DNA from 4 places in the Enterobacter cloacae complex sp. 394F7 genome. Region 2 is predicted to be linked to each of the others. Evidence: predicted binding sites of a transcription regulator. Region 2 holds the regulator's gene; each other region holds the start of a gene.
What was found. Region 2 encodes CRP, which controls carbon source genes, mostly activating them, when cyclic AMP is high. Its sites were predicted from a motif close to ATGTGANNNNNNTCACAT; they were not measured.
Positions count from the first base shown of each region.

Region 1: AC2FAK_RS21130 (YjcB family protein) is a predicted target of CRP. The motif match lies at 1,680-1,697, and genes of this name have one in related genera.
Region 3: rhaS (HTH-type transcriptional activator RhaS) is a predicted target of CRP. The motif match lies at 1,543-1,560, and genes of this name have one in related genera.
Region 4: AC2FAK_RS18960 (PTS mannitol transporter subunit IICBA) is a predicted target of CRP. The motif match lies at 2,926-2,943, and genes of this name have one in related genera.

Region 1 is NZ_JBXWCS010000018.1:53,064-58,493, forward strand. It holds gene ssb1 (single-stranded DNA-binding protein SSB1) at 15-539, shown strand; gene AC2FAK_RS21125 (hypothetical protein) at 640-1,275, shown strand; gene AC2FAK_RS21130 (YjcB family protein) at 1,337-1,618, opposite strand; gene AC2FAK_RS21135 (EAL domain-containing protein) at 2,278-3,843, shown strand; gene soxS (superoxide response transcriptional regulator SoxS) at 3,850-4,176, opposite strand; gene soxR (redox-sensitive transcriptional activator SoxR) at 4,274-4,732, shown strand; gene AC2FAK_RS21150 (glutathione S-transferase family protein) at 5,045-5,430, shown strand, end outside.
Region 2 is NZ_JBXWCS010000025.1:12,934-18,363, reverse strand. It holds gene AC2FAK_RS22465 (YccS/YhfK family putative transporter) at 1-1,042, opposite strand, end outside; gene crp (cAMP-activated global transcriptional regulator CRP) at 1,100-1,732, opposite strand; gene AC2FAK_RS22455 (OsmC family protein) at 2,043-2,447, shown strand; gene AC2FAK_RS22450 (phosphoribulokinase) at 2,514-3,383, opposite strand; gene AC2FAK_RS22445 (YheU family protein) at 3,414-3,632, opposite strand; gene AC2FAK_RS22440 (hydrolase) at 3,629-4,651, opposite strand; gene mdcA (malonate decarboxylase subunit alpha) at 4,880-5,430, shown strand, end outside.
Region 3 is NZ_JBXWCS010000015.1:61,587-67,016, forward strand. It holds gene rhaR (HTH-type transcriptional activator RhaR) at 1-504, opposite strand, end outside; gene rhaS (HTH-type transcriptional activator RhaS) at 578-1,414, opposite strand; gene rhaB (rhamnulokinase) at 1,716-3,185, shown strand; gene rhaA (L-rhamnose isomerase) at 3,182-4,441, shown strand; gene rhaD (rhamnulose-1-phosphate aldolase) at 4,563-5,393, shown strand.
Region 4 is NZ_JBXWCS010000014.1:66,710-72,139, forward strand. It holds gene selA (L-seryl-tRNA(Sec) selenium transferase) at 1-243, opposite strand, end outside; gene AC2FAK_RS18945 (glutathione S-transferase) at 347-955, opposite strand; gene AC2FAK_RS18950 (HlyD family secretion protein) at 1,045-2,181, opposite strand; gene AC2FAK_RS18955 (DUF3302 domain-containing protein) at 2,184-2,540, opposite strand; gene AC2FAK_RS18960 (PTS mannitol transporter subunit IICBA) at 3,200-5,107, shown strand; gene mtlD (mannitol-1-phosphate 5-dehydrogenase) at 5,210-5,430, shown strand, end outside.

The DNA.
Region 1 (5,430 bases), on a different contig from region 2:
CAGGAGACACGAACATGGCCAGCAGAGGCGTAAACAAGGTGATTCTCGTCGGTAATCTGGGCCAGGACCCGGAAGTACGCTACATGCCGAGTGGTGGCGCAGTTGCCAACATTACGCTGGCTACTTCCGAATCCTGGCGTGACAAAGCGACCGGTGAGATGAAAGAGCAGACCGAATGGCACCGCGTTGTGCTGTTTGGCAAACTGGCAGAAGTGGCCGGTGAGTATCTGCGTAAAGGCTCTCAGGTTTATATTGAAGGCCAGCTGCGTACCCGCAAATGGACCGATCAATCCGGTCAGGAAAAGTACACCACTGAAGTGGTGGTAAACGTTGGCGGCACCATGCAGATGCTGGGTGGCCGTCAGGGCGGTGGCGCTCCAGCAGGTGGCGGCCAGCAGCAGGGCGGTTGGGGCCAGCCTCAGCAGCCACAGGGCGGCAACCAGTTCAGCGGCGGCGCGCAGTCTCGCCCGCAGCAGCAGTCCGCACCGGCACCGTCTAACGAACCACCAATGGACTTCGACGACGACATTCCGTTCTGATTGTCTTCAGCACTAAAGAAAGCCCTGCTGTTGCAGGGCTTCTTGTTTAATACTCATCACGTTATATTTGGTGTCTGACCCATCTCATCCGCGAGGAGCTATGCCACAACAACTCTTTGATCCCGCAGACGTGCAGAAGACATTCGCAATGCTTACAGTGGACAGCCATAATACGACGTTGCTGAATGAAATTTCCCTTCGTGCGTCAGTCGATGACGAGCTGAGTTTTGGCCCATTCCCGCCGGGATATCATTTTGTCAGAGCTGAAAATCGAATTGCTGATATTCCTAATGAGCACTTTGAACTGGCGCTGGTCAATGAAATTACGCAGGAGATTGTTTACTACAATCGCGTGATTTATCAGAAAGATGCTTTTTTGAACTACATGCCGGTTACGCAAATCCTGATATGGCGGTCACCTAAACCATCGCATCGGGGCGTGTTGCGCGATCTGCCCGGAAAAGTGTTTTCTCAGTATTTGCTGGAAAAATACAATGTCATCATCACAGACCGTCACCAGACACGTGATGGTATGAGTTTCTGGCAATCACGTCTGTATGATGCCATCGCCAGTGGGCATCATTTGTACGCCTATGACATGATTACCTGTGAAATGAGACCGATAATGAAAGACAGCGATATCGGCAATCAGGTTGACTGGTTATGGGGCGATGAGGAGCATCATCAGAACCGGCTGGCGATCATCAGTAAACTCCCGCTGCCTGCTGTGGACTGATGCCTTGAAAATAAAAAAGCCTCGTAAGAGAGGCTTTTAACATGTTGTTATGAAACGACCATCAGGTAATTACCATCGGCCAGTCTGGTGGCGTATGGCTCATTGCCTCAACCATCACTACTTTAATATTTTCCCAGACGGCGGCAATATCCAGCAGGGTGATACCAAGCAGACCCGTTGCAAACCAGCAAGCCGCGCCCAGTCCTAACAGCGTACTGATGACCGCAAGACCCGCGTAGTCAGATTTACGAAACTGAATGTTTAGCGTGCTGGCTAAAAACATCAGTACCGCACTCAACAAAGGCCAGCGCAGGAGAACCATGCTGGTCGTAATGGTTGCCATAAAACCCATCCTCTCCAAAACAGACGAACTGAATGAAACAGTGTTTCTCGTTACATGATATGTGTGAACTATATCACATTTGTTGATTTATTCGCCAGTGCCTGTGCGAGCAGATTGGGGATTTTATTACGCTGAAAAAGAGAGGCGGCAGGATGGGGTTGCCTTCGACATCGGCGGATGCGAACCCACCACGTGCCGGGAGCAACCTCCTTCGAACGAGCGGAGGAGAGCAATGGCGCCGCCAGCTATGCCTTTTTATAAGTGAAGCGTTATTCTCTGCTGATCCTGGAAATAATGTGGTAATAGCCGAACGTTTATAAAACATTGATCAAATTACATCCGCGCAAATAGTATAAAACGTCATGTTGATGTTGTACTTTTTTCATGCTGCCAGAAGTTTGGCTTAATCAACGATCCTCTGTTGCGTTATCTTCAATCCCCCCGTTCAGGCTGGATAAATATTTTCCTTAATAGAAACGGAACGAATACTTTTAGTTTAGCTTACGGACAAATATTATCGTCATAACGAAATTTAAGATTTTTAATACTAAAAGTCAGTTGCTAACTTCGCATGATTCATGCAACGTAATCACCTGTTTATCAAAGCATCCGGCCTTCATTACTACAGGCGTACAACATGCAGGGATATAGGGCGGGAAATGAATCGTAGCGCGCGGCGCAAGATGCTCAGAGTGGTAGGGATCATCATGGTAGTTATGCTGCCGGTGATGCTTGCGCTATGGTTTGCCCAGCTAAGAGCGGTGTCGGAAACAAGCGCGCAGTTACGCACATTTGCTGAACTGGCTTTAGACAAAACTGAACTGGTTATTGAACAGGTTGATCTGGCCCGGGCCGAAGCGGAAAAATATCAGGGTAAAGTTTGTACGCCGTCACATCGGCAATATATGTTGAACGTGGTTCGCGGCCGTCTGTTCATCGCTGATTTAATTTATGCCGAAGGCCAGAATTTTCGTTGTTCATCCATTTTTACCCCGGATCGGCCCTATGCGATCTCCCCCGCTAATTACATCCGAAAACCCGATATCGCTATCTATTATTACCGTGATACGCCATTTTTCACTGGCTATAAAATGACATATATGCAGCGCGGGAATTATGTCGTGGTGGTTAATCCACTCTCGTACAGTGAAGTGATGTCCACCGATCACTCTCTCTCATGGGGCGTGTACGATACGGTAACGAATGCCTTCTTTTCCGTCAGTCAGAAAGCCAACGTTTCTTTATTAAACTCGATGATTCGGGATAAGGACGTGGTATTTCAAAAAGATGACCGTTTTTATACGGTGGTAAAATCGGATAAACGTCCGATTGCCGCCATCGTTTCAACGTCGAATAAACGCTTCTATGAAACGCTCTACCATCAGGCGACGTTGACGCTGCCGCTGGGAATGATCTGTAGCATCATTATTTTGCTGGTCTGGTCGCGCACCCACCGTGAGCTGAACTCCCCAGGACGATTGCTGCATCGGGCGCTGAATAAACGTCAGCTTTGTGTCCATTATCAGCCAATCATCGATATCAAGAATAATCAGTGCGTGGGGGCAGAGGCGTTGTTGCGTTGGCCTGGTTTTAACGGGCCTGTCATGAGCCCGGCGGAATTCATCCCGCTGGCGGAAAAAGAGGGGATGAGCGAACGCATTACGGATTATGTTGTAGAAGAGGTCTTCAGCGATCTGGGCCATTTCCTGGCCGCGCATCCTGACCTCTATATTTCGATCAACCTGTCGGCGACGGATTTTCACTCTTCGCGGCTGATCGCCATGATATCCGACAAAGCGCGGCACTATGCCGTGCGTGCGCAGCAGATCAAAATCGAAGTGACGGAGCGCGGATTTATTGATGTGCCGAAAACTACGCCGGTTATCCAGGCTTTTCGTCAGGCGGGTTATGAAGTGGCAATCGACGATTTTGGTACAGGTTACTCGAACCTGCATAATCTCTACTCGCTGAATGTCGATATTCTGAAAATCGACAAATCCTTTATCGACACCCTAACCACCAACAGCACCAGTCATCTTATCGCCGAGCATATTATCGAGATGGCGCAGAGCCTGCGGCTCAAAACCATTGCGGAAGGGGTAGAAACTGCCGAGCAGGTAAGCTGGTTGTTGAAGCGCGGCGTACAGTTCTGTCAGGGATGGCACTTCGCGAAAGCGATGCCGCCCCAGGAGTTTATGACCTGGCAGCAGCAACCTTTGCACTGATAAACCTTAATTCAACTGGTGACGGTAATCGCTTGGTGTGCGGTCAAACTCGCGGCGAAACACGCGGGAAAAGGTTTGTTGCGACACATACCCCAGATCCATCGCGATATCAAAAATAGGCCGCTGCGTAGAGCGTAACGCCTGCGCCGCCAGCAGTAACCTGCGCTGACGAATGTACTCACCCAGCGTCTGGTGCATTACGGTCCGGAACATTCTCTGTAAATACCATTTCGAATAGCCCGACTTTTTCGCGACCACATCAATGTTCAACGGTTGGTCGATATGTTCATCAATCCATTCAATAAGTGTCTGAATAATTTGCTGATGCGACATAAGGTTGCCCTCTGTAGATACAACTTTCCTGGTTGATTCGTCGTTTTCTCTGTGGGGGAGTATAATTCCTCAAGTTAACTTGAGGTAAAGAGGTTTTATGGAAAAGAGATTGCCGAGAATAAAAGCGCTTTTGACCCCGGGTGAAGTGGCTAAGCGAAGCGGTGTGGCAGTATCGGCGCTCCACTTCTATGAAAGTAAAGGGTTAATCAAAAGCATCCGTAACGCCGGAAACCAGCGGCGCTACACCCGTGACGTGCTCCGCTACGTGGCGATTATTAAAATTGCGCAACGAATCGGAATTCCCCTGGCCACCATCGGTGAAGCGTTCGGCGTGTTACCGGAAGGCCACACGCTGAGCCCGAAAGAGTGGAAAGAGCTTTCATCCCAGTGGCGAGAGGAGCTGGACCGGCGTATTCATACGCTGGTGGCGCTGCGTGACGAACTGGACGGGTGCATCGGTTGCGGCTGTTTGTCGCGCAGCGATTGCCCGTTACGCAACCCCGGTGACAAACTGGGCGAACAGGGGACGGGGGCGCGGCTGCTGGAAGAAGATTGAGATCTGTTTGCCGGGTGGCGGCTGCGCCATCCAGCAAAAAGCATAATAAAGAACTAAAGCGCCACATAAGGGCGCTTTAGTTTTTTCCGGTCTTTGTCTTTCTCTCTATCCCGCTGGCTCACGGGAGGGTTTCCCCCGACATCAGCACCCCTCATGTCGAGCTGGTTGAGGAGGTTCCGGTTTGTGCTGACACTTTAATTCTATGTAAGGGCCGCTTTTTCGCCAGTCACCGGGGCCGCTTTTGTGGCGAATATTTTTCGCGGTGTTGTTCAATTTTCTATAGTTAAAAAGTATGAATAACAGGAGACCTCTATGCTCACGGTACATCACCTTAACCAGTCGCGCTCACACCGCGTGATCTGGGCTCTGGAAGAACTTTCTCTGCCCTATGAGATTGTTCACTACCAGCGCGAAAAAACGATGCTGGCTCCCGAGTCCCTTAAACGCGTGCATCCGTTGGGCAAGTCACCGGTCATTGAAGACAACGGGCTGATCCTTGCTGAATCCGGTGCCATTCTGGAGTATCTGCAGGAAACCTACGACGCAGAATCGCAGCTTAAGCCGCTGGATCCTGCCCACAAGGTGCAATACCGCTTCTGGCTACACTATGCAGAAGGTTCTCTTATGCCGCTGCTGTTAATGAAGCTGGTATTTAGCAGCCTCGGTAAACCGCCCGTGCCGTTTGGAATACGCACGCT
Region 2 (5,430 bases):
GCAGGCGCTTTTGCTTATCCGCCATCAGATCGCGGGGATAGAGCGGGCGCTGGGTACGCAGCACGCGGGCAATACGGCTGAAGTGCCAGGCGGCAAACTGGCCTACCGGGTTATCCTCGTGCTGGCGGGCGATTTTCTCCAGTGCGCCGAGCTGCTTGTCCATGTTAAAGCGGGTGGGGTAGCGGTGATAAAGAATGTCGTCGGCCAGTACCCGCAGGCGTGCGGACACGGTCTGCGCGTTCCAGCGGATCACCGCTTCGGCATGGCTGCGCTCCACCAGCTTTTGCACCTCCTTCGGGTGGTGCAGGCTCACGGAGATATGCTCCTGCAGATCCAGCCCTACCTGGAAGGTGCGCAGCAGCCGTTTATATTCGTGGTTCTTGTTGGCGGCCAGCATATGCAGTTGCTGGTAGCACTGGCTTATCAGATCCACCACCTTCTGCTGGCGCGTCAGCAGCGGCGGCAGCGATTTTTCCGGGTCGGTATGCTGGGTCAGCAGTGTGTATTTGGCTTCGCAGTACTCCGCAAGCTGGACATAGAGCAGGCTCAGGGATTCACGCAGCGGTTGTTCCCGCCACAGCCAGAACCAGAACCAGTTAAACAGGCCATACCATAGCGTACCGAGGGCGTAGATCAGCAGCGGCTCCCACACTGGCATGTTACCTGCGAGACTCAGGGTAAAGATGGCCGCGATGAGTGAGGCGGGCAGTAACCGCGCGTGCAGCGAACTGATTTCGGCGGTCACCCCCAGCGTCATCGCCAGCACGCTCAGGATCAGCGGCAGCGGAATATCGCGGGCCAGCAAAAGCTGCACGGCCAGGCTACACCCGGCAAACAGCGAACCGCCGATAATCAGACGTTTGAAAAAACGCTTATGCGGGGTGTCGAGACCGGCAATGTTGCAGCAGGCGGGAACCAGTGAAAACAGCAGCCCCTGCTGAAGATGCCCAAGGATCAGGCCCACGGCCACAGGAAGGCACAACACCAGCGTTTGTCGCAGTGCGTAGTTAACTTCCGGGTGATAAATCAGCCTGCGCCACATGGGGAGTAGAGACAAAAACGGCGTGACACCTTGCGATGGCACGCCGTTTTATCGGGATTAACGGGTTCCGTAAACCACGATGGTTTTACCGTGGGCGGAGATCAGGTTCTGATCTTCCAGCATTTTCAGGATACGGCCCACTGTTTCACGGGAGCAACCGACGATCTGACCAATTTCCTGGCGGGTAATTTTAATTTGCATGCCGTCAGGGTGGGTCATAGCGTCTGGCTGTTTCGCCAGGTTCAGCAGGGTCTGCGCGATACGGCCGGTCACGTCCAGGAAGGCGAGGTTACCCACTTTCTCTGATGTCACCTGCAGACGGCGAGCCATCTGCGAAGAAAGACGCATCAGGATGTCAGGGTTAACCTGAATCAACTGACGGAATTTCTTGTAGGAAATTTCAGCCACTTCACATGCTGTCTTTGCACGAACCCAGGCGCTACGTTCCTGGCCTTCTTCAAACAGGCCCAGTTCACCGATAAAATCGCCCTGGTTCAGATAAGAAAGGATCATCTCTTTCCCTTCTTCATCTTTGATCAGCACTGCCACCGAGCCTTTGACGATGTAATACAACGTTTCCGCTTTTTCACCCTGGTGAATCAGCGTGCTCTTCGATGGGTACTTATGAATGTGGCAATGAGACAAGAACCATTCGAGAGTCGGGTCTGTTTGCGGTTTGCCAAGCACCATGCGCTGTTATCCTCTGTTATAAGCTGTCACCAGAGTCATAAGATGCATCCGGACTCTGGGGTTGCAATCGAATTCTTACCCATACCTGGGAAGTCGGCTGTCGTAACGTTTCGCAGCCAGTAAAGTTTGATGTCCTCTGCATACATGTGTAACGTCAATGTATTACTGTAGCATCCAGAGTGTTTTAGCATAGCTTTCGCCGCGTGTCTCCTGGTGTCTCGCTTCAGCATGACGCAGGTCGCCTTCCATTGCGAGAAATGTAACGCACGCGTAATCTGTCACCAAAAATGCAACGTTGGAGCTAATGAATATGCAAGCGCGCGTGAAATGGGTAGAAGGTTTAACGTTCCTGGGCGAGTCCTCGTCGGGACACCAGATTTTGATGGACGGTAACTCCGGCGATAAAGCACCCAGCCCAATGGAGATGGTGCTGATGGCGGCAGGGGGATGCAGCGCGATTGACGTGGTGTCGATTCTGCAAAAGGGCCGTCATGATGTGACCGACTGTGAAGTCAAGCTCACGTCAGAACGTCGCGAAGAGGCGCCACGCCTGTTCACGCACATTAACCTGCATTTTGTTGTCACCGGGAAAGCGCTGAAAGATGCTGCCGTCTCACGCGCGGTGGATCTGTCTGCGGAAAAATACTGCTCTGTGGCATTAATGCTGGAGAAAGCGGTAAAAATTACCCATTCGTATGAAGTGATCGAGGCGTGATTGATGGGGCATCGTGCGTGTTGATGCCCTCACCCTAACCCTCTCCCACCGGGAGAGGGAATATGATTATGCGATCTGTTTCCCTTCCATCAACCGCTGCACCAGCGGCGTCATGATCAGCTCCATCGCCAGCCCCATTTTTCCGCCGGGCACCACTAACGTATTCATGTGAGAAATAAACGAACCCTGCAGCATCGCCAGCAGCCAGGGGTAATCGATGCCGTCGAGATTGCGGAAATGGATCACCACAAAGCTCTCATCCAGCGACGGGATACTTTTGGCCGCGAACGGGTTGGAAGTGTCCACCGTCGGCACACGCTGGAAGTTGATATGGGTGCGGGAAAACTGTGGTGTCAGGTAATTGATGTAATCTTCCATTGAGCGCACAACCGAATCCATCACCGCCTCGCGTGAATGGCCGCGCTCGCTGATGTCTCGCGTCAGCTTCTGGATCCACTCCAGGTTAACGATTGGCACCACGCCGACCAGCAGATCCACATGTCGCGCCACGTCGTGATGCGGCGTCACCACGCCGCCGTGCAATCCTTCGTAAAACAGCACGTCGGTAGGTTCCGGCAGCGGCTGCCAGGGGGTAAAGGTGCCCGGGACCTGATTCCAGGGAACGGCTTCGTCGTAGGTGTGCAGATATTTGCGGGACTGGCCTTTGCCGCTTAGGCCGTACTCCTGAAACGTTTGCTCCAGCAGGCCGAAGTCATTGGCCTCCGGGCCGAAGTAGCTGATGTGTTTGCCCAAATCACGCGCTTTGCGGATGGCCATGTCCATCTCCGGGCGCGTATAGCGGTGAAAGCTGTCGCCTTCGACCTCCGCCGCGCGGAGATTCAACTGGGCGAAAATCTTGCGAAACGCGAGGCTGGTGGTGGTGGTTCCCGCACCACTCGACCCCGTAACGGCAATAACCGGATGTCTGGCAGACATAGCAACTCCCTGACTGGAAAGGTTGAAAGATCAGCCGTGAAACGCGTTGCGGGGCATGATATTGACCGTCTCATGCAGTTCAGACCACACCAGCACCACGTCGCCGCTTTTAAGCTGGCGTTTAACATCGTTGACCTTTTGCTCAAGCGAGCGTTCATGTTCACCATAATCGGTGCCTTCACGCAAGACAAAGCTTTCAATCAGATTATCGAGCGTTTCGGGCGCCAGATCCTGCCAGGGGATAATCATGTTGCACCGTCCAGGTAAGGGGTTAACCAGTCAGGAATGCGCGTCTCCAGCCACATTTTCGGGCGACGCAGCGTTCCGCCGACAAACCCCACGTGGCCGCCGTGCTCGGTCAGCTGATAGTGGACGTTGTCGGGCAGAAATTCCTGTGCAGGGATGGAGTGATGATCCATAAACGGGTCATCTTTCGCGTGAATGATCAGCGTCGGCTGAGTGATCTTGCTGAGCAGCGGCATGGCGCTGCACTGACGATAGTAGTCAATGGCATCGGCGAACCCATGAATTTTGGCGGTGATCAGGTCGTCGAACTCACGAATGCGGCGGACCTTTTTCAGCTGTCGCAGGCTTACTGGCAGGGTATCCGGATAGGCCTTCAGCTTGCGCGCCGCATTGGCTTTTAGCAGGTTGAGCAGATAGCGCTGATAGACCCGGGAAAAGCCTTTCTCCATGTGGTAGCTGCACTGTTCCAGCATGAAGGGGGCAGAGACAATCACCGCGGCATTCAGCGGTACCGCGTCTCCCTCTTTAGCCAGCAGACAGGCCAGCATATTTCCGCCGAGCGAATAGCCCACCGCCGCCGTCGGCACGGTGCCGAAATTATCCCGCAGCCAGTGCAAAAACCAGGTGCCATCTTCGGTTTCGCCGGAGTGATAGATGCGTTTCTGACGATTCGGCTCGCCGCTGCATCCCCGAAAATGCATTACCACGCCCAGCCAGCCGCGCGCTTTTGCCGCCTGGATTAACCCATGGGCATACGGGCTGTGCAGGCTGCCTTCCAGACCATGAAACACCACCAGGCGGGGTTTATGGCGCGCCTGTTCGGGATCTTCACTCCAGGCGAGATCCAGAAAATCACCGTCCGGCAAATCCAGCCGCTGCCAGTGCGGAGTGAACTGCACCTTGCGGCGGATCAGGCGCGGCAGCATGGTCTGCAGGTGGCAGTTGGCCACGCCGCGCATGGGCACGAAATCAGTGCTGTCTTCGGCGGTGAGGTCGAAGTCTGAGGGAATGATTTGGGTCATAAGGGCGATGCTGATTCTTGTCAGAAATTTACTATACCTTCCGAATTGTACCCCGTTTAGCCTGGTTTTCCGAAGCATGAACTGATCCCGATCACAAATATTTACCTTGATTATTACTCTCAGGCTAATGATTCCACTCTACGCTTAATTGATGCCTTTTCCGCCAGGGTGCAGACTTTACTCAGCGTTAAGCAAATCAAAATGATGTGCTGAATCAGGAGGTTAATAATGTTATCTGGGCAAATACCCACCCGGCAATGGAACACCCGACGCAGCGAAAAAGCGCGTCGTCTGGCCTCCGTACCGGTGCAGGGCAAGGTTCTGCCAACCGGCGACCTTGTCGCCATGCTGGAAAAGCTGATCGCGCCAGGCGATAAGGTTGTTCTGGAAGGCAACAACCAGAAGCAGGCGGATTTTCTTTCCCGCTCGCTGGCCGAAGTAAACCCGCAAATTGTGCATGACCTGCACATGATCATGCCAAGCGTTGGCCGCAGTGAACATCTGGATATCTTTGAGAAGGGCATTGCCCGTAAGCTGGACTTCTCCTTCTCCGGCACACAGAGCCTGCGCATCTCCCAGCTGCTGGAGGATGGTCAACTCGAAATCGGTGCTATTCATACCTATATCGAACTGTATTCACGTCTCTACGTCGACCTTTCACCAAACGTGGCGCTGATCGCCGGGTTTAAAGCAGACCGCAAAGGCAATCTCTACACCGGGGCAAGTACCGAAGATACCCCGGCGCTGGTGGAGGCCGCCGCGTTCCACGATGGCATCGT
Region 3 (5,430 bases), on a different contig from region 2:
GTTATCGGTAGCGTAACGATGGCGTTTGAGGGTCATGACCAGCTGGGCGAACAGCAGTTCCGCCATCGGGTTTGCCACCGGATCGTGCTTCTGGCTCTCCTGCTCCAGCTGGGAGATCGTCTGGCGCACCTGTGCCATGCCGCTGCTGCTCAAGCGCCAGTGGGGTTCGCCTCTGGCATTGAGAAAACCGGGGATATGGGCCGCCCAGTCGACGTTCAGTTTGAGCCTGTCCGGGCAGTAGATCACGTTCTGCAACACCAGATCGTTAACCGAGGCGTAGGCGTGTTTGTCTTCGGCGCGAATGTAAAACAGATCGCCACGCGTAATGCGGTAGGGCCTGTCATTGAGGATGTGTAAGCCGTTGCCGCGCCACACCAGCACCAGCTCACAAAATTCGTGGGTATGCTCGGCAAAGACATTTTGCGGGTAGCGGTCGGCCACCGCGACGGCCTGACTCGCGGAGGCAAAAAAATCATCTTTGCGAAGAATTAACTGAGCGGCCACACCACAACCTCTACGGTGAATAACCGGACATTATTAGCCTTTTTGCGGCAATAAAACGGTGATTGCCTTCGCGTTACTGGAGTGAAGCATCCTTCCCCTGACGGATATCGCGCGGCGACCAGCTAAACTCGCGGCGAAAAAGGGTCGAAAAGTGATTACTGTCGCCGAAACCGCAGCGATAGGCGATATCCGTGACGCTTTCATCGGTGTGACGTAAAAGATGACGCGCCTTAATCAGGCGCAGGCGATTGAGGTAGCGCTGGGGCGTCAGCCCGGTGTGTTGCTTGAGCTGACGATGGAGCGTGCGTAACGACAGCGAAAAATCATCCGCCAGCGCTTCCCAGCACACGTCCTCGGCGAAATGGTCCTCCAGCCAGGCCATCAGCTGGTTCAGCCGCGCGTCGTTATTAGCCAGCCCTTCCACCAGAGAGCTGCGACGCAGCAGCACCAGCAGCTGCATAAACAGCAGCTCGCGGGTGGCAATGGCATGGGTCTCCTGCCCGTCCTCGCTCTGCTCCAGTTGATTCACCAGCTGGCGCACCTGCTGCAACGTGGACTGATTCACCCGCCAGTGAGACGGGTAGTGCCCATCCTGCTCCTGAGGCAGGAGCTTGTTCAACCCCGACAGAAACTGGAACGCGTCCGGCGAACGATAGAGCACGTTGGTCAGACACAGATTGTCGGTATGTTCATACAAATGCCTGTCGTGATCGCGCACGAAGCACACCATACCGCCGCTGATGGTGTACGGCTGGCCGTTAAAGACGTGAATGCCTGTCCCATGCTCGACAATCACAATTTCATGAAAATCATGATGATGTTCAGGAAACGCAGCCTGCGGGAGCCGTGGCTCAATCGCGACCGGAGACGTTCCCGACGGGAAAAAATCGACGCTGTGCAGTACGGTCATAACGGCCCCCACCAATGAGAAAAGTTCTCAAAATAGTAATTAAGGCCTTCCACACCCACCTTAAATTTTTGACAGCAAACGTCGCAAAAGCTGTCCATTTTTCAAGAAACAGACGGAAAAATCGGGAAATGCGGTCAACGTCACATTGCCCGAAAACCCCGCCCTGACTGGAAATTGTGAACTCCCTCACGTTCATCTTTGCTTTCTTGCCAGCGCGAGATTCGGGCTGTCAGTGACGAGAAGGTGGTCTTTTCTTCCCTTTTTTACACTCAACACCAATGACTTAAGAAGGGACCTGACCATGACTTTTCGCCATTGTGTGGCTGTCGATTTAGGCGCATCCAGCGGCCGCGTAATGCTCGCCACCTGGGACTGCGGCAAGCGCACACTTACGCTTCGCGAAATGCACCGTTTCGCCAACTGCCTGCAAAAACAGGACGGTTTTGATACCTGGGATATTGATGCCCTGGAAGCGGAGATCCGCACCGGGCTGAACAACGTCTGCAATGACGGCATACGCATCGACAGCATCGGCATTGATACCTGGGGCGTGGACTACGTTTTGCTCGACAGCCACGGCGACCGCGTCGGCCTGCCCGTCTCGTATCGCGACAGCCGCACCGACGGGCTGATGGCACAGGCCATCGCGCAGCTTGGCAAGGACAACATCTATGGCCGCAGCGGCATTCAGTTTCTGCCCTTTAACACGCTGTATCAGCTGCGCGCGCTGGTTGAGCAGCAGCCGGAGCTGGTCAAAAAGGTGGCGCATGCGCTGCTGATCCCGGACTACTTAAGCTACCGGCTGACCGGCAACATGAACTGGGAATACACCAACGCCACCACCACGCAGCTGGTCAACATCAACACCGACAGCTGGGATGAAACCCTGCTGGCCTGGACCGGCGCTTCGCCTTCCTGGTTCGGCACGCCGACCCATCCGGGTAACGTAATCGGTTACTGGATTTGCCCGCAGGGGAATGAAATCCCGGTGGTCGCCGTCGCCAGTCACGACACCGCCAGCGCGGTGATTGCATCTCCGTTGGCCGGTAAAAACGCGGCCTATCTCTCTTCCGGCACCTGGTCGCTGATGGGCTTTGAGAGCAAAACGCCGTACACCAGCGACGCCGCGATGGCAGCAAACATCACTAACGAAGGCGGTGCCGAAGGCCGCTACCGCGTGCTGAAGAACATCATGGGGCTCTGGCTGCTCCAGAGGATGCTGAAAGAGCAGCACATTGCCGACCTGCCTGCGCTTATCGCAGAGACCGAAAAGCTGAAGGCCTGTACGTTCCTGATCAACCCGAACGACGACCGCTTTATTAACCCGGTGCATATGAGCGCCGAAATCCAGGCCGCCTGTTTCGAAGCCGGTCAGCCGGTGCCTTCCCGTCCTGCCGAGCTGGCGCGCTGCATTTTTGACAGCCTGGCCCTGCTCTACGCGGATGTTCTGAGCGAGCTGGCGAGCCTTCGCGGCAAACCGTTCAGCCAGCTGCATATCGTGGGCGGCGGCTGCCAGAACCATCTGCTGAACCAGCTCTGCGCCGATGCCTGCGGCATCACCGTGGTGGCGGGTCCGGTGGAGGCCTCAACGCTCGGCAACATCGGTATTCAACTGATGACTCTGGACGAACTTTCAGACGTCGACGAATTCCGTTCGGTGGTCACCGCGAATACCCGCCTGACCACCTTCACCCCTAATCCCTGCCATGAAATTGCCCGCTACCGGGCGCAGTTTCAGCAAAAACGACTGACTAAGGAGCTTTGCGCATGACCACTCAACTTGAACAAGCCTGGGACCTGGCTAAACAGCGTTTCGCCGCCGTCGGCGTGGATGTCGACGCGGCGCTGCGCCAGCTCGACCGTCTGCCTGTCTCCATGCACTGCTGGCAGGGCGATGACGTCGCCGGCTTCGAGAACCCGGGCGGTTCTCTGACGGGTGGCATTCAGGCGACGGGTAACTACCCGGGCAAAGCGCGCAACGCCACCGAACTGCGTGCGGATCTGGAACTGGCGCTGAGCCTGATCCCGGGGCCAAAACGCCTGAACCTGCACGCGATCTATCTGGAGTCCGACGAGCCGGTGGCGCGTAACGCAATCAAACCGGAGCACTTTAAAAACTGGGTGGAATGGGCCAAAGCCAACAAACTGGGTCTGGATTTTAACCCGTCCTGCTTCTCGCACCCGCTGAGTGCGGACGGGTTTACCCTTGCGCATGCCAACGACGACATCCGTCAGTTCTGGATCGACCACGTTAAAGCCTGCCGGCGCGTCTCGGCCTGGTTTGGCGAGCAGCTTGGCACGCCGTCGGTGATGAACATCTGGATCCCGGACGGCATGAAAGACATCACCGTCGACCGTCTCGCCCCGCGTCAGCGCCTGCTGGCCGCGCTGGATGAGGCCATCAGCGAAAAACTCAACCCGGCGCACCACATCGACGCGGTGGAGAGCAAGCTGTTCGGCATTGGCGCGGAGAGCTACACCGTCGGCTCGAACGAGTTCTACATGGGTTACGCCACCAGCCGCCAGACCGCGTTGTGCCTGGACGCCGGTCACTTCCACCCCACAGAAGTGATCTCCGACAAAATCTCCGCCGCCATGCTCTTCGTGCCGCGCCTGCTGCTGCACGTCAGCCGTCCGGTGCGCTGGGACAGCGACCACGTGGTGCTGCTGGATGACGAAACCCAGGCGATTGCCAGCGAAATCATCCGTCATGACCTGTTTGACCGCGTGCACATTGGCCTCGACTTCTTCGATGCCTCTATCAACCGCATCGCGGCATGGGTGATCGGCACCCGCAATATGAAAAAAGCCCTGCTGCGCGCGCTGCTGGAGCCAACCGCAGCGCTGAAACAGCTGGAAGCAAACGGTGACTACACCGCGCGCCTGGCGCTACTGGAAGAGCAGAAATCCCTGCCGTGGCAGGCCGTGTGGGAGATGTACTGCCAGCGTAACGACACGCCGGCAGGCAGCCAGTGGCTGGAAAACGTGCGGGCGTATGAGAAAGACGTATTGAGTCAGCGCGGGTAACTGCCCCCTCCCCCCTGCCCTCTCCCCAAAGGGGAGAGGGAGCAAACCATCCCCTCTCCCCTTTGGGGAGAGGGTTAGGGTGAGGGATTCAACCTCACCGCGATAACTGGAAAAGAAAACTATGCAGACCATCACCACCTCCTGGTTCGTCCAGGGCATGATCAAAGCCACCTCCGATGCCTGGCTGAAGGGCTGGGACGAGCGTAACGGCGGCAACCTGACGCTGCGCCTGGACGACGCAGATATCGAACCCTACACCGCCGATTTCCACCAGAAGCCGCGCTATATTGCCCTGAGCCAGCCCATGCCGCTGCTCGCCAATACGCCGTTTATCGTCACCGGTTCCGGCAAGTTCTTTCGCAACGTCCAGCTCGATCCAGAGGCCAACCTTGGCGTGGTGAAAGTGGACAGCGACGGCGCGGGCTACCACATCCTGTGGGGCCTGACCGATGAGGCGGTACCCACATCTGAACTGCCGGCGCACTTCCTCTCCCACTGCGAGCGCATCAGGGCGACTGACGGCAAAGACCGCGTGATCATGCACTGCCACGCCACCAACCTGATCGCCCTGACCTACGTGCTGGAAAACAGCTCTGACTTCATCACCCGCAAGCTGTGGGAAGGCAGCACCGAGTGTCTGGTGGTCTTCCCGGACGGGGTCGGCATTCTGCCGTGGATGGTACCGGGCACCGACGAAATCGGCCAGGCGACCGCCAGAGATATGCAAAAACATTCGCTGGTGCTGTGGCCGTTCCACGGCGTCTTCGGCAGCGGCCCTACGCTTGATGAAACCTTCGGCCTGATCGACACCGCCGAGAAATCCGCTGAAGTGCTGGTAAAGGTTTATTCCATGGGCGGTATGAAGCAAACCATTACCCGCGAAGAACTTATTGCGCTCGGCAAGCGCTTCGGCGTAACCCCGCTCCGTTCAGCGCTGGAAATATATGCATAAACCCTCGCTGACCGGACGGTCCGGGCGATAGTTAAGG
Region 4 (5,430 bases), on a different contig from region 2:
CGGGCGCAACGCGCTTTGCCCTTTCTCAACCAGCCTCTGTTCCAGCTCCTGCTCCCACGCCACGCACCAGCCGGGCAAGGCATTTTCTGCCTGAATATGGCGCCGGGCCTCGTCCTGAAGCAGACGTAACATCTCAACCGTCGCGGTATGGCCGAACCGCTCGACAGCGGAATGAATAAGGGGTTCTCGAAGGAGTCGGTCGGTAGCGGGGATCTGGCTGTACAGGGAGTGATGAGTAGTCATGAAAGCGCCTGGCGAGTAAATATCATCCCCCCTCCCGACGGGAGAGGGAGTTAACATGTGGAGGGATTGTACCGCCTCCTGACGCGAAGTGTTATAACCCGCGTCAAGCCTTTGGCGGTTCGGTACGGGCGAAGCTCTCGCGCTGGAAGAGCGTTTCGGCGAGCTTCACCAGCAGCGGACGGTCGACGCACCAGCCCGGAGAGACGCGACGAAAGTTGAGATAACCAATGGCGCAGGCGATAGCGATCGTCGCCAGATTCAGGCTATCCGTTGCTATTTTGCCCTCCTGGATGAGCTGCTCGCACCTGTCCAGGCTGCGGCTGATTTTCTCACGCTGGCGCAGCAGCTCCGTTTCAGACTGCTGAGCAACGGGCCTTGCCTGCTCGCGCACGGAAGTTAACGCCGCATCCATGATGCCATCGGCCAGCGCTTCAATTTGCTTCACTGCCAGGGCCGCCTTCGGATCTGCCGGTAACATGGCTGGCGCAACGCCGAGCAGCTCGATGTACTCAGCGATAATCGGGGAATCAAACCAGTATTCGCCCTCGTCCGTTACCAGCGCCGGGACTTTCCCCAGCGGGTTGTACTGCGCAACGCCGTTTTCGGCGTTATAGGGCTGTTCATTAACGAATTCAAATTCAATCCCTTTCTCCAGCAGGAGAATCGAGATCTTTCGCACGAAGGGACTGGTGTAGCTGCCGATGAGTTTCATTGCCTGATCCTTGATGCCAGAAAAAGTCAGTATGGATCAAGCGCTGAAAAAAGGGCAGGTATGCATGTCGCATTCCTGCCCGGCGAGGATTAATGATCAAGATAGAGATAGTGCATCCAGCTGGTCATGCGCAGCAGGACTTTACGCATCACCGAGACGTGCGCGAAATGGTCGGAATAGACCGCCACCTGCGCGTAAATACCGTCCGGCAACACATCAACGTCGGCGTTAGGCTCCAGTTCTATCAGCGCCTGCACGCCATCCGTTCCCGGTGTTACCGTTAGCGATTGCAGTGCCCCCTGCGCCTGATATGAGCCCCCTGGCACCACCGGCAGAATGCTGGTGAGCTTGCCGGAGAAGACCTGCCCCGGCAGGGCGTTAAACACCACTTCCGCTTCATCGCCCGGCTTCAGACGCAGCAGCGAGTTCTGACGGAACTGGGCCACAATCTGGCGTTTCTGTTCAGGAATAAAGACCATGACCGGGCGCAGCGGCAGCGCGGCGGCATACGTTCCCGGGCGAATCAGCACCTGGGTGATGTAGCCATTGCTCGGCGCACGTACCACGGTCTGATCCAGGTTGTATTTGGCTTCGGCCAGCTGGGCGCGTAAAGAGGCAATCTGCGACTGTTCGCCGTTCACCATGCTGTCTAACTGGCTTTTGATCTGCGTCTGTTCCGCCACTGAGCCTTTTACCAGCGCGTCCTGAGCCAGATAGTTCTGCCGCGCGTTGTCGATATCGCTCTCAGAGAACGGGTTTACCTTCGCCTGGCTGCCTTTGAGATAGCGCTGGTAATCTTTATACAGACGGTCCCGCTCGGCGGACACGCGCGTGGTGTTGGCTACTGCTTCCGACAGTTGCGCTTTGAGCACGTCGATATTGTGCGTCGCGGTCACCAGGTCGGCCTGCAGTCTGTCGACCCGTGCCTGATAGCGGTCCGGGTCAAGTTTAAATAACACTTCGCCTTTTTTAATAAGCTGGTTATTTTTATCAGTGACTTCGCTGACCACGCCGGTCACCTGCGGCGTAATCGGAATGGAAATAACCGCTTTTTGCGCCGTAAACGTATACGGGTGGTTATAGTTCATTAATAAAATGAGGCCCGCCACAATAAATACCCCACCTAATGTGGCGGTGGCGAGCGTCCACTGGTTGACCGGAATACGGAATATTTTAAAAATCGCCCAGGCAAACGCCACGTAGGTCAAAATAATCAACAGATCCATAATTAGCGCTCCAGCGTTTTCGTATCAGCAGTGGGCTGTACCGCTGCCAGCTTTTGTTCTAATTCGGCCACGCGTTTGGCCAGCGCATCCATACCCGGCACCTCATCAGGTTTGGTGATGTGGTTTTGCATGCCCCAACCGCGATCTTCCCGGTACAGCGTGGCCCAGATCCACAGGAACGGCCAGATGGCATGGAGCGTAAACAGGCTAATCCAGCCCGCCGTGTGGATTGCATCGGCATGGGGATGATTACGCTTTTTGGCCATGTTATAGGGGATGTCATGAATGGCGATGATTCCGTAAAACAGAACCAGAAAAACAAAAATCAATACGCCCAGCGCAAAATAGTTGAGAAACATATTCTCCTCACTTAAACAACGTCAACTCATTAAATTAATAAAACAGTACGTAACCTAATTAATTTATTTTTAAACATAAAAGGTAGACTGGTTATTTCAGAGCCGGGGAGTATCGGTTTTTATAATATCTCCATGCAAGTTTATAAACGTGTCAAAATATATCCTGAATAATATTATACTTAACCTTACATTATGAGCGTAATCCACGTTTTCGCTTTTCGCCATAGCACACATGAAAAGTGGTTTTTTAGCTTTGCGTGTTGCCCGGAACCATCGTGACGCTCATTCGTCAGGCAGAATTTGCCGCCGATCACAGCCGGAGAAATCCGTATAAAAATTTTTTGTGAATTAAATCACAACTCAGAAACAAACCCGCGACAACTAAATGTGATTCATCTCACAAAAACAGGGGTGTTTTGCCGATTTTCTCCCCATTGTGTTTTTTTTAGACTGTGATTTTGTGATTAAGATCACCTCATTTCCCGCCACACCCCCTGCATTTACGTGATTGTGATCACACAATTTTTCGCCGTCTGGACAGTTGAACGATTCAGTGCCAGATTTCACAGCATCAGAACAGGGCCCGGCTACCTCTGCCGCCTCATTAACAATAAACCTCGGGCCGCAAGCCTAAGCGTAAACAGAAGAAGGGGTGTTTTATGTCATCCGATTTCAAGATCAAAGTTCAAAGCTTTGGTCGTTTCCTCAGCAATATGGTGATGCCAAATATCGGCGCGTTTATCGCGTGGGGTATCATCACTGCATTATTCATTCCGACAGGGTGGTTGCCTAACGAAACGCTGGCGAAACTTGTTGGCCCAATGATTACTTACCTGCTGCCGCTGCTCATCGGTTATACCGGTGGTCGTCTGGTGGGCGGTGACCGTGGTGGCGTAGTGGGTGCCATCACAACCATGGGTGTTATCGTCGGTGCGGATATGCCGATGTTCCTCGGTGCGATGATCGCCGGTCCTCTGGGTGGCTGGGCGATTAAGAAATTCGACGTTTGGGTTGATGGCAAAATCAAATCCGGCTTCGAGATGCTGGTGAACAACTTCTCTGCGGGCATCATCGGGATGATCCTCGCAATTCTGGCGTTCCTCGGCATTGGCCCGGCAGTTGAAGTCCTGTCCAAGATTCTGGCGGCGGGCGTTAACTTCATGGTGGCGCACGACATGCTGCCGCTGGCGTCTATCTTTGTTGAACCGGCGAAAATCCTGTTCCTGAACAACGCCATCAACCACGGTATCTTCTCACCGCTGGGTATTCAGCAGTCTCATGACCTCGGCAAGTCCATCTTCTTCCTGATTGAAGCGAACCCGGGTCCGGGTATGGGCGTTCTGCTGGCGTACATGTTCTTTGGTCGCGGCAGCGCGAAGCAGTCTGCTGGCGGTGCGGCTATCATTCACTTCCTGGGTGGTATTCACGAAATTTACTTCCCGTACGTGCTGATGAACCCACGTCTGATCCTGGCCGTTATCCTCGGCGGTATGACCGGTGTGTTCACTCTGAGCGTGCTGAACGGTGGTCTGGTTTCTCCGGCGTCTCCGGGCTCTATCCTGGCGGTACTGGCGATGACGCCGAAAGGTGCCTATTTTGCTAACATCGCGGCTATCTGTGCGGCAATGGCAGTCTCCTTCGTGGTCGCTTCTATCCTGCTGAAAACCAGCAAAGTGAAAGAAGATGACGATATCGAAGCGGCCACCCGTCGTATGCACGACATGAAAGCCGAGTCCAAAGGCGCAACGCCGCTGTCAGCGGGTGATGTTTCTAACGACCTGAGCCACGTGCGTAAAATCATCGTTGCCTGTGATGCCGGTATGGGTTCCAGCGCAATGGGTGCCGGCGTGCTGCGTAAGAAAGTGCAGGATGCGGGCCTGACCAATATCTCAGTGACCAACAGCGCCATTAACAGCCTGCCACCGGATGTTGACCTGGTGATTACGCACCGTGACCTGACCGAACGCGCCATGCGCCAGGTACCGCAGGCACAGCATATTTCGCTGACCAACTTCCTCGACAGCGGCCTGTACACCAGCCTGACTGAACGTCTGGTGGCCGCACAGCGTCACGAAGACAACGAAGTGAAAGTGCGAACCAGCCTTCAGGACAGCTTTGACGAGAGCAATGCTCACCTGTTTAAGCTGGGTGCTGAGAACATCTTCCTCGGTCGTACCGCAGCCACCAAAGAAGAGGCAATTCGCTTTGCCGGTGAGCAGCTGGTTAAAGGCGGCTACGTTCAGCCTGAATATGTCGACGCGATGCTGGAACGCGAAAAACTGACGCCAACCTACCTGGGCGAATCCATCGCGGTGCCGCACGGTACGGTGGAAGCGAAAGACCGCGTGCTCAAAACCGGCGTGGTGTTCTGCCAGTATCCTGATGGCGTGCGCTTCGGTGAAGAAGAAGACGACATTGCCCGTCTGGTGATTGGTATCGCCGCTCGCAATAACGAGCATATCCAGGTGATTACCAGCCTGACCAACGCGCTGGATGATGAGTCCGTCATCGAGCGTCTGGCACAGACTGAAAGCGTTGAAGAAGTGCTGGCACTCCTCAACAAATAACAGCGTATCTTCCCTCTCCCCTTAGGGGAGAGGGCTAGGGTGAGGGGTAAACGTTCCTCACCCCAGCCCTCTCGGGTAAAAACATTGATAAAGGTTAACACTATGAAAGCATTACATTTTGGCGCAGGTAATATCGGTCGTGGCTTTATCGGCAAACTGCTGGCAGACGCGGGCATTACGCTGACATTCGCCGATGTGAATCAGGTCGTTCTGGATGCCCTGAATGCCCGTCATAGCTACCAGGTACACGTGGTGGGAGAAAACGAGCAGGTTGAAACGGTCTCTGGCGTCAACGCGGTAAGCAGCATTGGCGACGATGTTAT